DNA from 3 places in the Roseburia sp. AM23-20 genome. Region 2 is predicted to be linked to each of the others. Evidence: a T-box and tRNA genes for the amino acid it is inferred to sense, from the RefSeq annotation. Region 2 holds a T-box; the other regions hold tRNA genes.
The links. A T-box is a leader RNA that pairs with one kind of tRNA and senses whether it is charged. The one in region 2 lies ahead of thrS (threonine--tRNA ligase), so its partner is inferred to be a tRNA-Thr.
Positions count from the first base shown of each region.

Region 1 (3,289 bases), on a different contig from region 2:
TGTATGCCAGATCGAAGAACTGGTAAGACTTGGAGAACTGACAAAACGTGCATGGGAGAAAGATGTACAGGTTATGGTCGAAGGACCGGGGCATATGCCGATGGATCAGATCGCAGCCAATATGAAGATCCAGCAGACGATCTGTATGGGTGCACCTTTTTATGTGTTAGGACCACTTGTTACGGATATTGCACCGGGATATGATCATATCACATCCGCGATCGGAGGGGCGATCGCAGCGCAGAACGGAGCAGCATTCTTATGTTATGTCACACCGGCAGAACACCTGGCACTGCCAAACGTGGAGGATGTAAAACAGGGGATCATTGCATCGAAGATCGCAGCACATGCAGCAGACATTGCAAAGGGTGTCCGTGGAGCAAGGGAGATCGATGATAAGATGGCAGATGCAAGACGTGTATTAGACTGGGATGCACAGTGGGAATGTGCAATAGATCCGGAAACAGCTAAAGCAATTTGGAACAGCAGAAAACCGGAACACGAGGATACCTGTTCCATGTGTGGAAAATTCTGTGCAGTACGCAGCATGAATAAAGCACTTGCGGGAGAATATATTGATATTCTGTAAAAAAGAGTAGAGGCATGATTCCGTCTTATGTTATAATAAATGTGTTTCGATCAGCCGGTGATCAGATGAAAAGAATATATTTGGTTGACAGTGAGAATGTAGGAGATATATGGGTACCGTTACTGGTAGCATCACAGCCTGATGAGGAAGTGATCGTATTTTATACGCAGAAAAGTCCGCATATGAATTACGAAAATGTGAGGTTATTAAAGGAGACGGAGAAAGAAGCAGAGTTTATAAAATGTTTTGAGGGAAGCAATGCACTTGATTTCCAGCTTGTTACACAGCTTGGGTATATGTTGTGTGAGAATCAGGAAAAATGTTATGTGATCGTTTCAAATGATACCGGATTTGATGCAGCAGTCCGCTATTGGAAACAGCGTAATATGCCGGTACAGCGTATCAGCGGAAAAGAATTAAGCCGCAGATTACAGCAGAAGACAAAAACAGCAGAGTTTTTGGAAAATTCCACAGAAGCTGCGACGGAGCAGACAGCAGAGTTTCTGAAACACGAGACAGAAGCTGCGACGGGGCAGACCGCAGAATTTCTGAAACACAAGACAGAAGCTGCGACAGGGCAGACGGCAGAGTTTCTGAAACACGAGACAGAAACTGCGACAGGGCAGACAGCTGAGTCTATGAAAAACGAAACGGTAACTGCGGAAGAACAGGTACAGACGGAAAAATATGCGGAATCAGAAGAAATGTCTGAACCAGAAGAGATTCAGATGGAAATACCGGATGAAATTATGAGACCGGATGAAACAACAGATGGGAATCAGCAGGATGAAGAAGTGTCAGATGCAGATCCAGAGAAGAATATAATGGTGAAAACACCAGAGATTTCAAAGGAACAGGATGAGGTTATCCGCAGCCTGCTTACCTGCATCAGCAAAGATCGTCTTGCAGATTTTCACAATGCACTGGTATTGTTCTTTGGGGAAGAGATTGGAAAAGAACTTTACCAGGAAGCAAAGAACAGTTCTGCATATGCGATCTGCCGTGAGAATCAGAATGCGATCAGTGAGGAAGAGAAGTTTGATGTTTATTGTCAGACAGTATTTGCCTACAGTGATCCAAAACTGGACTGTCCGGAAGATTTTTCCTCGTTTTTGTATAAGGCAAATGCGAAGAGAAAGAATCTCAATTCATTAAGAGCTGCATTGCAGGGACATTATGGCAAAGATAAGGGAATGAAATATTATTCTCTTTTTAAGTCACACATCAAGATTATGAATCGGATGTAAAAAAGGAGAGGCTGATTGAAACAAAACGGGAAGAACATAACGGATGTGGTGACAAAACACCATCTGGCCAGAAGACCCGAAGAACACAATCCCGGTGAGACATGGAATGTTGATCTGGGATTGTGTAAATTTTTTGAAAAATTACAAAAATTTCCTGCATTTTATGCTTGACAAGCGTACAATCCTATTGTATAATAATACAGGTGTTGAAAAACACAATGCTGCTGTGGCTCAGTCGGTAGAGCGTCGCATTGGTAGTGCGGAGGTCACGGGTCCGATTCCCGTCAGCAGCTTTTTTTGTGCCCAAAAAGATCATAAACAGCAGATTGTATACTTTGAAGGAAGATTTTTTATCACGGATAAAAGGAACAGAGCGGCAGACGGTCGCTCTGTTTTTTTAATAAAAATACAAAATTTAGTTCTTTTTGATCTGTTTATCTGTATTACCAGCAATAAAATGATCAATGAGAAGATTGATCGTATGCTGCTGTGTTTCAATGATTTTTCGGAAAGTTTCATTCTCTTTTGTCAGACGGTTGATTTCAGATTCACTATTCATTTTCATCTTCCTTTTTGCGCCACTCAAATCGATACAGGTATTGTATATATTTTCATGTTAAAAAAAATTATTTGAAATGTCAAGACAATAAAGACGTCTGTGGGAAAGATTATTGCTTTATTAACATAAAGCGTCAAAATAACTATTTGATTCGACAGAACATGCAAAAAATAAAGGCTGGGAAATAGTGTTGCAATACTGGAAACTTATGAATTTATGAATTTTTTACGAATAGATGTTATTTGCTGGAGGAATGTGCTAAAATATCATTCGGCTAATTATCTAAAGGGAAGATACACCCTTGAAATGAGGTTTGACATGAATGCTAGCAGAAAAAGAAAAAATACGAAACCAAAAGGTTTCTGGGAAAAATTAAAAGAGCAGAGAAATGAGAAAATAGCAGCCAGGAACAAAAAGTCGGATAAGAAGAATGATATTTTAAAAAAGGCAGGAAGCAGTATCATATCGTTGCTGCTTGTCATATTGCCGCCTGCGGCATGTTTTTATCTTATGGAGTGTTATTCACACAATCCGTTTATGGTCGTGCGTCCGTGGGCTCAGTTTTTTAATATTGTGCTGTTTTTACTGGTAACGATTGTACTGTTTTTGCTGACAGGAAAATTAAAAACAGCACACCGGATCGTTTATGGTGTGGCGATGATCTATGGTATTGCAAACAGTTATGTAGTGCGTTTCCGTACAAATCCGATTGTGCCGTGGGATATTTTTTCATGGAAAACGGCGGCGAGTGTGGCGGATAATTATAATTTTATGCCGGATACGCGTATGGTCGTGGTAACACTGGTGTTTCTTGTGGCAATCGCATTATTTCATTTTATAAAGGTAAAAGTAACACGTTTTGTATTCTGGAAACGGCTTATTCCGGCAGCACTT
Region 1 covers NZ_QRHS01000008.1:95,601-98,889, forward strand. The annotation lists gene thiC (phosphomethylpyrimidine synthase ThiC) at 1-589, shown strand, start outside; gene DW650_RS08455 (PIN domain-containing protein) at 655-1,836, shown strand; tRNA gene DW650_RS08460 (tRNA-Thr) at 2,057-2,129, shown strand; gene DW650_RS08465 (adenylate kinase) at 2,252-2,395, opposite strand; gene DW650_RS08470 (LTA synthase family protein) at 2,612-3,289, shown strand, end outside.
Region 1: it has a tRNA-Thr gene. The T-box ahead of thrS (threonine--tRNA ligase) is inferred to sense a tRNA for this amino acid. The anticodon was not compared.

Region 2 (3,289 bases):
TAGCCTGAACCGGAGCTAACCATAACGGCAGGTTGCCTTTTGTTTCCTCTAAAATGTATGCCATGAAACGATCGAGAGAACCTAAAATCGCTCTGTGTAAAACAACCGGTGTTTTCTTGGTTCCGTCGCTGTCAATATAAGACAGGTTGAATTTTGCCGGCAGACAGAAGTCTAACTGGCAGGTTGAAAGTGTATACTCATTACCGATCGCCGGTTTTACATTAACATCAAGTTTTGGTCCGTAGAAAGCAGCCTCGCCGATCTCTTCTGTATACTCGATACCGATATCGTCAAGTACTTTACGGAGTGCATTCTCTGCGTTGTTCCACATCTCATCGTCATCATGATATTTTACTTTATCTTCCGGATCTCTTAAGGAGAGTACACAGCGGTAATCTGTGATATTGAAATCTTTGTAAGTATCAAAGATCAGTTCTACTACTTTTGCAAACTCAGATTCGATCTGCTCCGGTGTTACAAACAGATGGGCATCATTCTGACAGAAATGTCTTCCTCTCTCGATACCTTTTAAGGTTCCACTTGCCTCAAAACGGAAGTCATGTGCGATCTCACCGATACGGATCGGCAGATCTTTATAGGAATGCATTCTATTCGCATAGATCATCATGTGATGCGGGCAGTTCATCGGACGGAGTACAAAAGATTCACCCTCCATTTCCATTGCCGGGAACATATTCTCTTTGTAGTGATCCCAGTGACCGGAAGTTTTATAAAGATTTACGGTACCAACACAAGGTGTCATAACGTGAAGATAACCAAGTTTGCGCTCTTTCGCTTTGATATAATTTTCAAGTTCCTGCCATACCGTGTATCCTTTTGGAAGAAACATCGGAAGTCCGCGTCCAACCAGATCGTCAGACATAAACAGGTGCATCTCTTTACCGATCTTTCTGTGATCACGGTCTTTTGCTTCCTCTAAGAGTTTTAAATGCTCCTCTAACTCTTCTGCAGTCGGGAAACATACACCGTAGATACGCTGCATTACATGGTTATTTGCATCACCTTTCCAGTAAACACCGGAATATTTGATCAGTTTAAAGTTTTTACATAATTTGGTATTGTCAACATGCGGTCCACGGCAGAGATCCGTGAAATCGCCCTGATCGTATACGGAAATATTTCCATCCTCTAAACCATCGATCAGGTCAAGTTTGTACTCATCATCTTTAAAAAGCTCTAACGCTTCTGCTTTTGAGATCTCACGTCTGTAAATCTTTTTACCTTCTTTGCAGACTTTTTTCATCTCTTTTTCGATCGCTGCGATCACATCATCATTGACAGCAGTATCGCCAAGATCGATATCATAATAAAATCCTTCTTTTACAACAGGTCCTACCCAGAACTTTGCGTTCGGATATAAGTGTTTTACTGCCTGTGCCATCACATGTGCACAGGAATGGTTGAGCGTATTCAGTCTCTCGTCTTCTTTAAAATCTACCATGATTAATCTCCTTTTCCTAAACTAAAAAGTCCCTTATACAGACAACTTATCTGTATAAGGGACGAATAAACATTTTTATCCGCGGTTCCACCCCGTTTATCTCCATGTGGAAAATCACTCATTTTGATGATAACGGAATCACCGGACCGGATTAGGGCCGCTCAGAGATGGTCTTCCTGAAGTTCCATTTTAAGATACTCACACCAAAATGTATCTCTCTCTTTAAAATTTCCGATCAGTACTCTTCTCTTCAATGCGTTTCTTTGATTTTATTTCATAGAATGCATTCTGTCAAGTTTATTCTTTCGTACATCACACCTCAATATATGGATATTCGTGGAAATAATCCATGATCAATTCCACCATCTCCACATTGATTTCTTTGACCAGCAGACATTCTGTGTAAACATCATATCCACCAGCACCGCTGTAACGGTAATTATTCAGGCATAATGTAAATTTATCTTCATCTAAAACCGGCTTTCCGTCTCTTGAAAGCCCCACGATCCTGCTTCCGACCGGGTTTTTTGGATTGATTTCAAAATCCACACCCATATAATAGTCATAATTATAATGTTCCACCTTTGGAACCAGGAAGCTGTCGGAAACACAGACATTTCCTTCGTTATCATATGCAAAGTATTCTGCACTGCGCTCCATTACTGTCTTTAGCTGTGCACCCGTGATCTCACAGACCACAAGTGTATTCGGATATGGATAAGTGGCTATGATATCGCGTGTGCTCACTTCACTGCGGAAACCTGCGATTTCATTTGCCAGACCGACGGACGATAACATTGCTCCCGAAAAATGAAGCTGGATACGGTTTAAAAAGTCGGCGATCGGTGAGCCATACAATGCCATTTTTACCTTTTCTTCCGGCATGATTGCACGGCTCAAATGACCAATTGGCTGATTAAGCCATGCCTGCACGGAATTTTCCGTAGAACGGTATTTATCTGCAAGCCCAGCCCCCTTTGTGGGATCTGACTGCCGCAATTCGGACCTGATGCTCTTTTTATCCTCTGTCACGGTGACCGCCAGATACTGATATTCTTTTGCATTATCACATGGCTGTACTGTATAAGTTCCAAACAGCTCTCTTCCAGGCACAGACATATGCTGATGTCCGGTCAGTAAGATATCAAAATCCAGTTCCTTACAGATCCTGTAACCCACATTTTCAGTCGTCTTAGAAAGCACCGCTCCGCTTTCTAAATCACACTCAAAACCTCCGTGATAGATGCAGATCGTAAGATCTGTCTGCTCTTTCATCTGGGCAAGTGCCCTCTTCGCTGCCTCAAAAGGATCTGTAATATGGATTCCTTTTATGTTTTCTTCTTTTTCCCAGATGTTTACATAATCCGTTACAATACCAGTGATACCGATGCGCAATCCGTTTTTCATCGTATGAAGTTTCCATGGAAACAGGGTGTTTCCTTCCTCATCCATGATATTCTGGCACACACATACACCGTTATTTCTATTGCGATATGCCGCCTGATAATCTAATCCGTAATTAAAGTCATGATTGCCAAGTGTATAATAATCGTATCCGCAGTCGTTCATAATATCTGCGATCACTTCCGGAGAGTTTGCAACCTGACGGCAGTAATAAGCAAAGGCGGAGCCTTGTAAAATATCTCCGCCATCTATGATGAGTGTCTCATCATCCTTGTTAAAATCTGCCGCACAGCCAAAAAGTCCTACCGGTTTTACATCCATATCCCCATAAGTCGTCGGATAAAAATATCCGTGCACATCTGAGGTAAAATAAATTTTTAACTTTTTCTGCTGCATGTTTTATCCCTTTCAATAACCTGCAAA
Region 2 covers NZ_QRHS01000013.1:5,558-8,846, reverse strand. The annotation lists gene thrS (threonine--tRNA ligase) at 1-1,462, opposite strand, end outside; T-box leader at 1,517-1,725, opposite strand; gene DW650_RS10945 (bifunctional metallophosphatase/5'-nucleotidase) at 1,775-3,262, opposite strand.

Region 3 (3,289 bases), on a different contig from region 2:
ACAGGTTCGTTGTAGATCATTTCGGGGGTGCCGATCTGCTGGATGTAACCCTGATTCATAACGACAATCGTATCAGATATGGTAAGTGCTTCTTCCTGATCGTGGGTAACAAATACGAATGTAATGCCAAGCTCATTTTTCAGACGGATCAGTTCGTACTGCATGTCCTGACGGAGCTTTAGGTCGAGAGCACCGAGCGGTTCATCTAAAAGAAGAACTTTTGGCTCATTTACAATGGCACGCGCGATCGCGATACGCTGCTGCTGACCGCCGCTTAATGAGTCGATAGAGCGGTTTTCAAATCCTTCAAGATTTACCAGCTTCAAGGCGTAACGGATCTTATCATTGATATATTCTTTGCTTTTTTTCTTAATACGCAGTCCGAATGCAATATTTTCTGCAATCGACATATGCGGGAAAAGTGCGTATTTCTGGAAAACAGTATTTAAATTGCGCTCATTTGGAGGTAATGATGTGATATCTTTGCCGTCAAAAATGACACTGCCGGCATCCGGTGTCTCAAAACCGCCGATGATACGAAGGGTGGTTGTTTTTCCACAGCCGGATGGACCGAGAAGTGTGATAAATTCATTTTCACGGATATATAAATTTAAATCATCTAATACGACATGGTCGCCGTAAGATTTTGAAATACCTGTCAGATTAATTAGTTTTTTGCTCATTTGTGTTCAAAACGTTTCTTAATTGGTAGCAGAAGAAACATGATCCCTTTCTAAGTGGTTACATGATAAAATTAAAAACTCGGCGGCGTAGATACCCAGATTAAGATGGCATCGCGGTTTCCATTATTTTCCAGACGATGTTTTTTACCGGCCTGGAAATAAAAAGATTCGCCAGCGCGGACGGTATAAGCCCTTCCACCATATAGTACACGCACAGTTCCTTTTAATACATAGCCAAATTCTTCCCCTGTATGTGGCAGGTGTGTGTCGGAGGAGCCGCCGGGTTTTAAGGTAAGGCGTACCGGTTCCATACTGTTTTTCTGTGCATTTGGAATGATCCATTCGATCATTTTATTTCCATCTTCACTGATTTTTTCAAAATAGTCATCTTTTTCAAATACGATCTGTTCCGGTTCTTCGTCCGTAAAGAATTCGGCAGGTGTTGTGCCGAGACACTGTATGATATCGAGCAGTGTACCAATAGACGGAGAGTTCTGGTTACGTTCCAACTGGGAAATAAATCCCTTGGTCAGTTCGGAGCGGTCGGCGAGTTCCTGCTGTGTCAGGCCATACTGGATACGCAGTTCTTTCATACGCTTTCCGATATCCATAATAATCCTCATTTCTGCGATGTTTTATAGTAACTGTAAAAATATATGTTTTGTTTACAATAAGTAAACAAGATTATTTTATGCATTTCATAGGAAAAGTCAATAGAAAATAAAATATTGCAAAAATTTAGAAAAAAATATAAAAAAGGTATTGCATTTTTTATAATATATGTATATACTAGTCGAGTGTGGCGCAAGTCAAAAGACAGTCCACATTAATTGCCAATATGGCTCAGTTGGTAGAGCAACGCATTCGTAATGCGTAGGTCGTCGGTTCGAGTCCGACTATTGGCTTATAACTTCCGGAAGTCCGGACAGATAAGAGCAAGTGGTTTCTGAAAAGTTCCGCTTGCTTTTTTTGTAATAGGAAAATTCTTTTTTATATATCAGAATGTGAAAGGAAACGGTATTATGGCAGAGAAAAATACGATTTTAATTGGAATTGCAGGAGGAACAGGAAGCGGGAAAACGACGCTGGCAGATAAAGTGGTTGACAGCTTTGGACGTGATGAAGTCAGTATTCTGCGTCATGATAATTATTATAAACGCCATGATGAGATGAGTTATGAAGACCGCTCAAAGTTAAATTATGATCATCCGGATGCATTTGATACAGAACTGTTATGTGAACATATCAAAGAGCTGAAAAAGGGCAATGCCGTGCAGATGCCGGTCTATGATTATACGGTTCACAACCGTTCCGACAGGACAATCCTTGTGGAGCCGGCACCGGTGATCGTACTTGAGGGTATTTTGATCTTTGCCGAGCCGGCCTTGTGTGAACTGATGGATATCCGTGTATTTGTAGATACGGATGCGGATGTGCGTATTCTAAGAAGGATCGTAAGAGATGTAAAAGACCGTGGACGCTCCTTAGACAGTGTCATAAATCAGTATTTAACGACTGTAAAACCGATGCATGAACAGTTTGTGGAACCGAGTAAACGCCGTGCAGATATCATAATCCCGGAGGGTGGCGAAAATGCGGTTGCATTGGAGATGCTGATCCAGAGAGTAAGAAAGCATTTAGAGGAAGCGTAAAGATACAGCATCAGCCATTGCCTTGTAACCGGCACTGCTTGGGTGAAGATGGTCGCCACTGTCATAGCCTGCTTTGAATGCAGCAGGATTGGTGCTGTCACGTACGGCAAGGTCAAAATCAATGCAGCCTTCAAAGCCGTCCGCCTGGCGGATCCATTCATTGACTTTGTTTTTCAGTTCTTCACGGAACGGGGCATAGGTACGCCAGCCTTCGATCGGAAGCAGTGTTCCGATATAGACAGACAATCCAAGAGAGTGTGCCTGGTCAGTGTACCATTTGAGACCGTCTATGAGTTCTTCTGCTGTTGGAAGATCGCTCATGGGACGGAACGGATTGATATCTGTTCCAACCGGGTGAATGATATCATTGATCCCCTGCTGGATAATGATAGTATCGGCACCGGCGGTCGGTATTTCATGCAAAAAGCGGTTGCTTCCTTTTAAACCGTAGGAATCATAGGTAATGCAGTCATACTGGCGCAGGATTCTGGTACCGCTTGCAGCGCGTCGGATGATGGAAGTGTGTTTTCTGCCCTCACGTCTTAAACGTAGCGTTAGTTCATCCGGCCATGCCTGTGCGGTAATGGAGTCACCATAGCAGATCACAGCATGGTTGTCGGATGATGTTAAAATATCGATATTGCTTAAAAAATAAAACCAGCTTGTCGTTTTGCTTGTATCAAGAGGAAGCTCTTCTGTTAATGTCTGATCACCCAGTGAGAAAAATCCTTTCGAGAGAGGACCTGTGATCAGAACAGCGGACTGCATCAGCGTAAAGTCTGCAAAATAAAGATTGACACAAAGTGTCTGTCCTGCCTGAACCTGAAAGGAAACTTCATCGCTTACAATACGCTTGTGTGCATCAAGTGTCACAGAAGGATTGCCCCAAAAAGTAATCTGTGTTGTTGTCGATTTCTTCTGCGGGCAGGACAGATTAATTTTGGGGGCAGAATC
Region 3 covers NZ_QRHS01000001.1:48,108-51,396, forward strand. The annotation lists gene DW650_RS00230 (ABC transporter ATP-binding protein) at 1-683, opposite strand, end outside; gene DW650_RS00235 (cupin domain-containing protein) at 755-1,294, opposite strand; tRNA gene DW650_RS00240 (tRNA-Thr) at 1,516-1,588, shown strand; gene udk (uridine kinase) at 1,706-2,335, shown strand; gene DW650_RS00250 (GDSL-type esterase/lipase family protein) at 2,321-3,289, opposite strand, start outside.
Region 3: it has a tRNA-Thr gene. The T-box ahead of thrS (threonine--tRNA ligase) is inferred to sense a tRNA for this amino acid. The anticodon was not compared.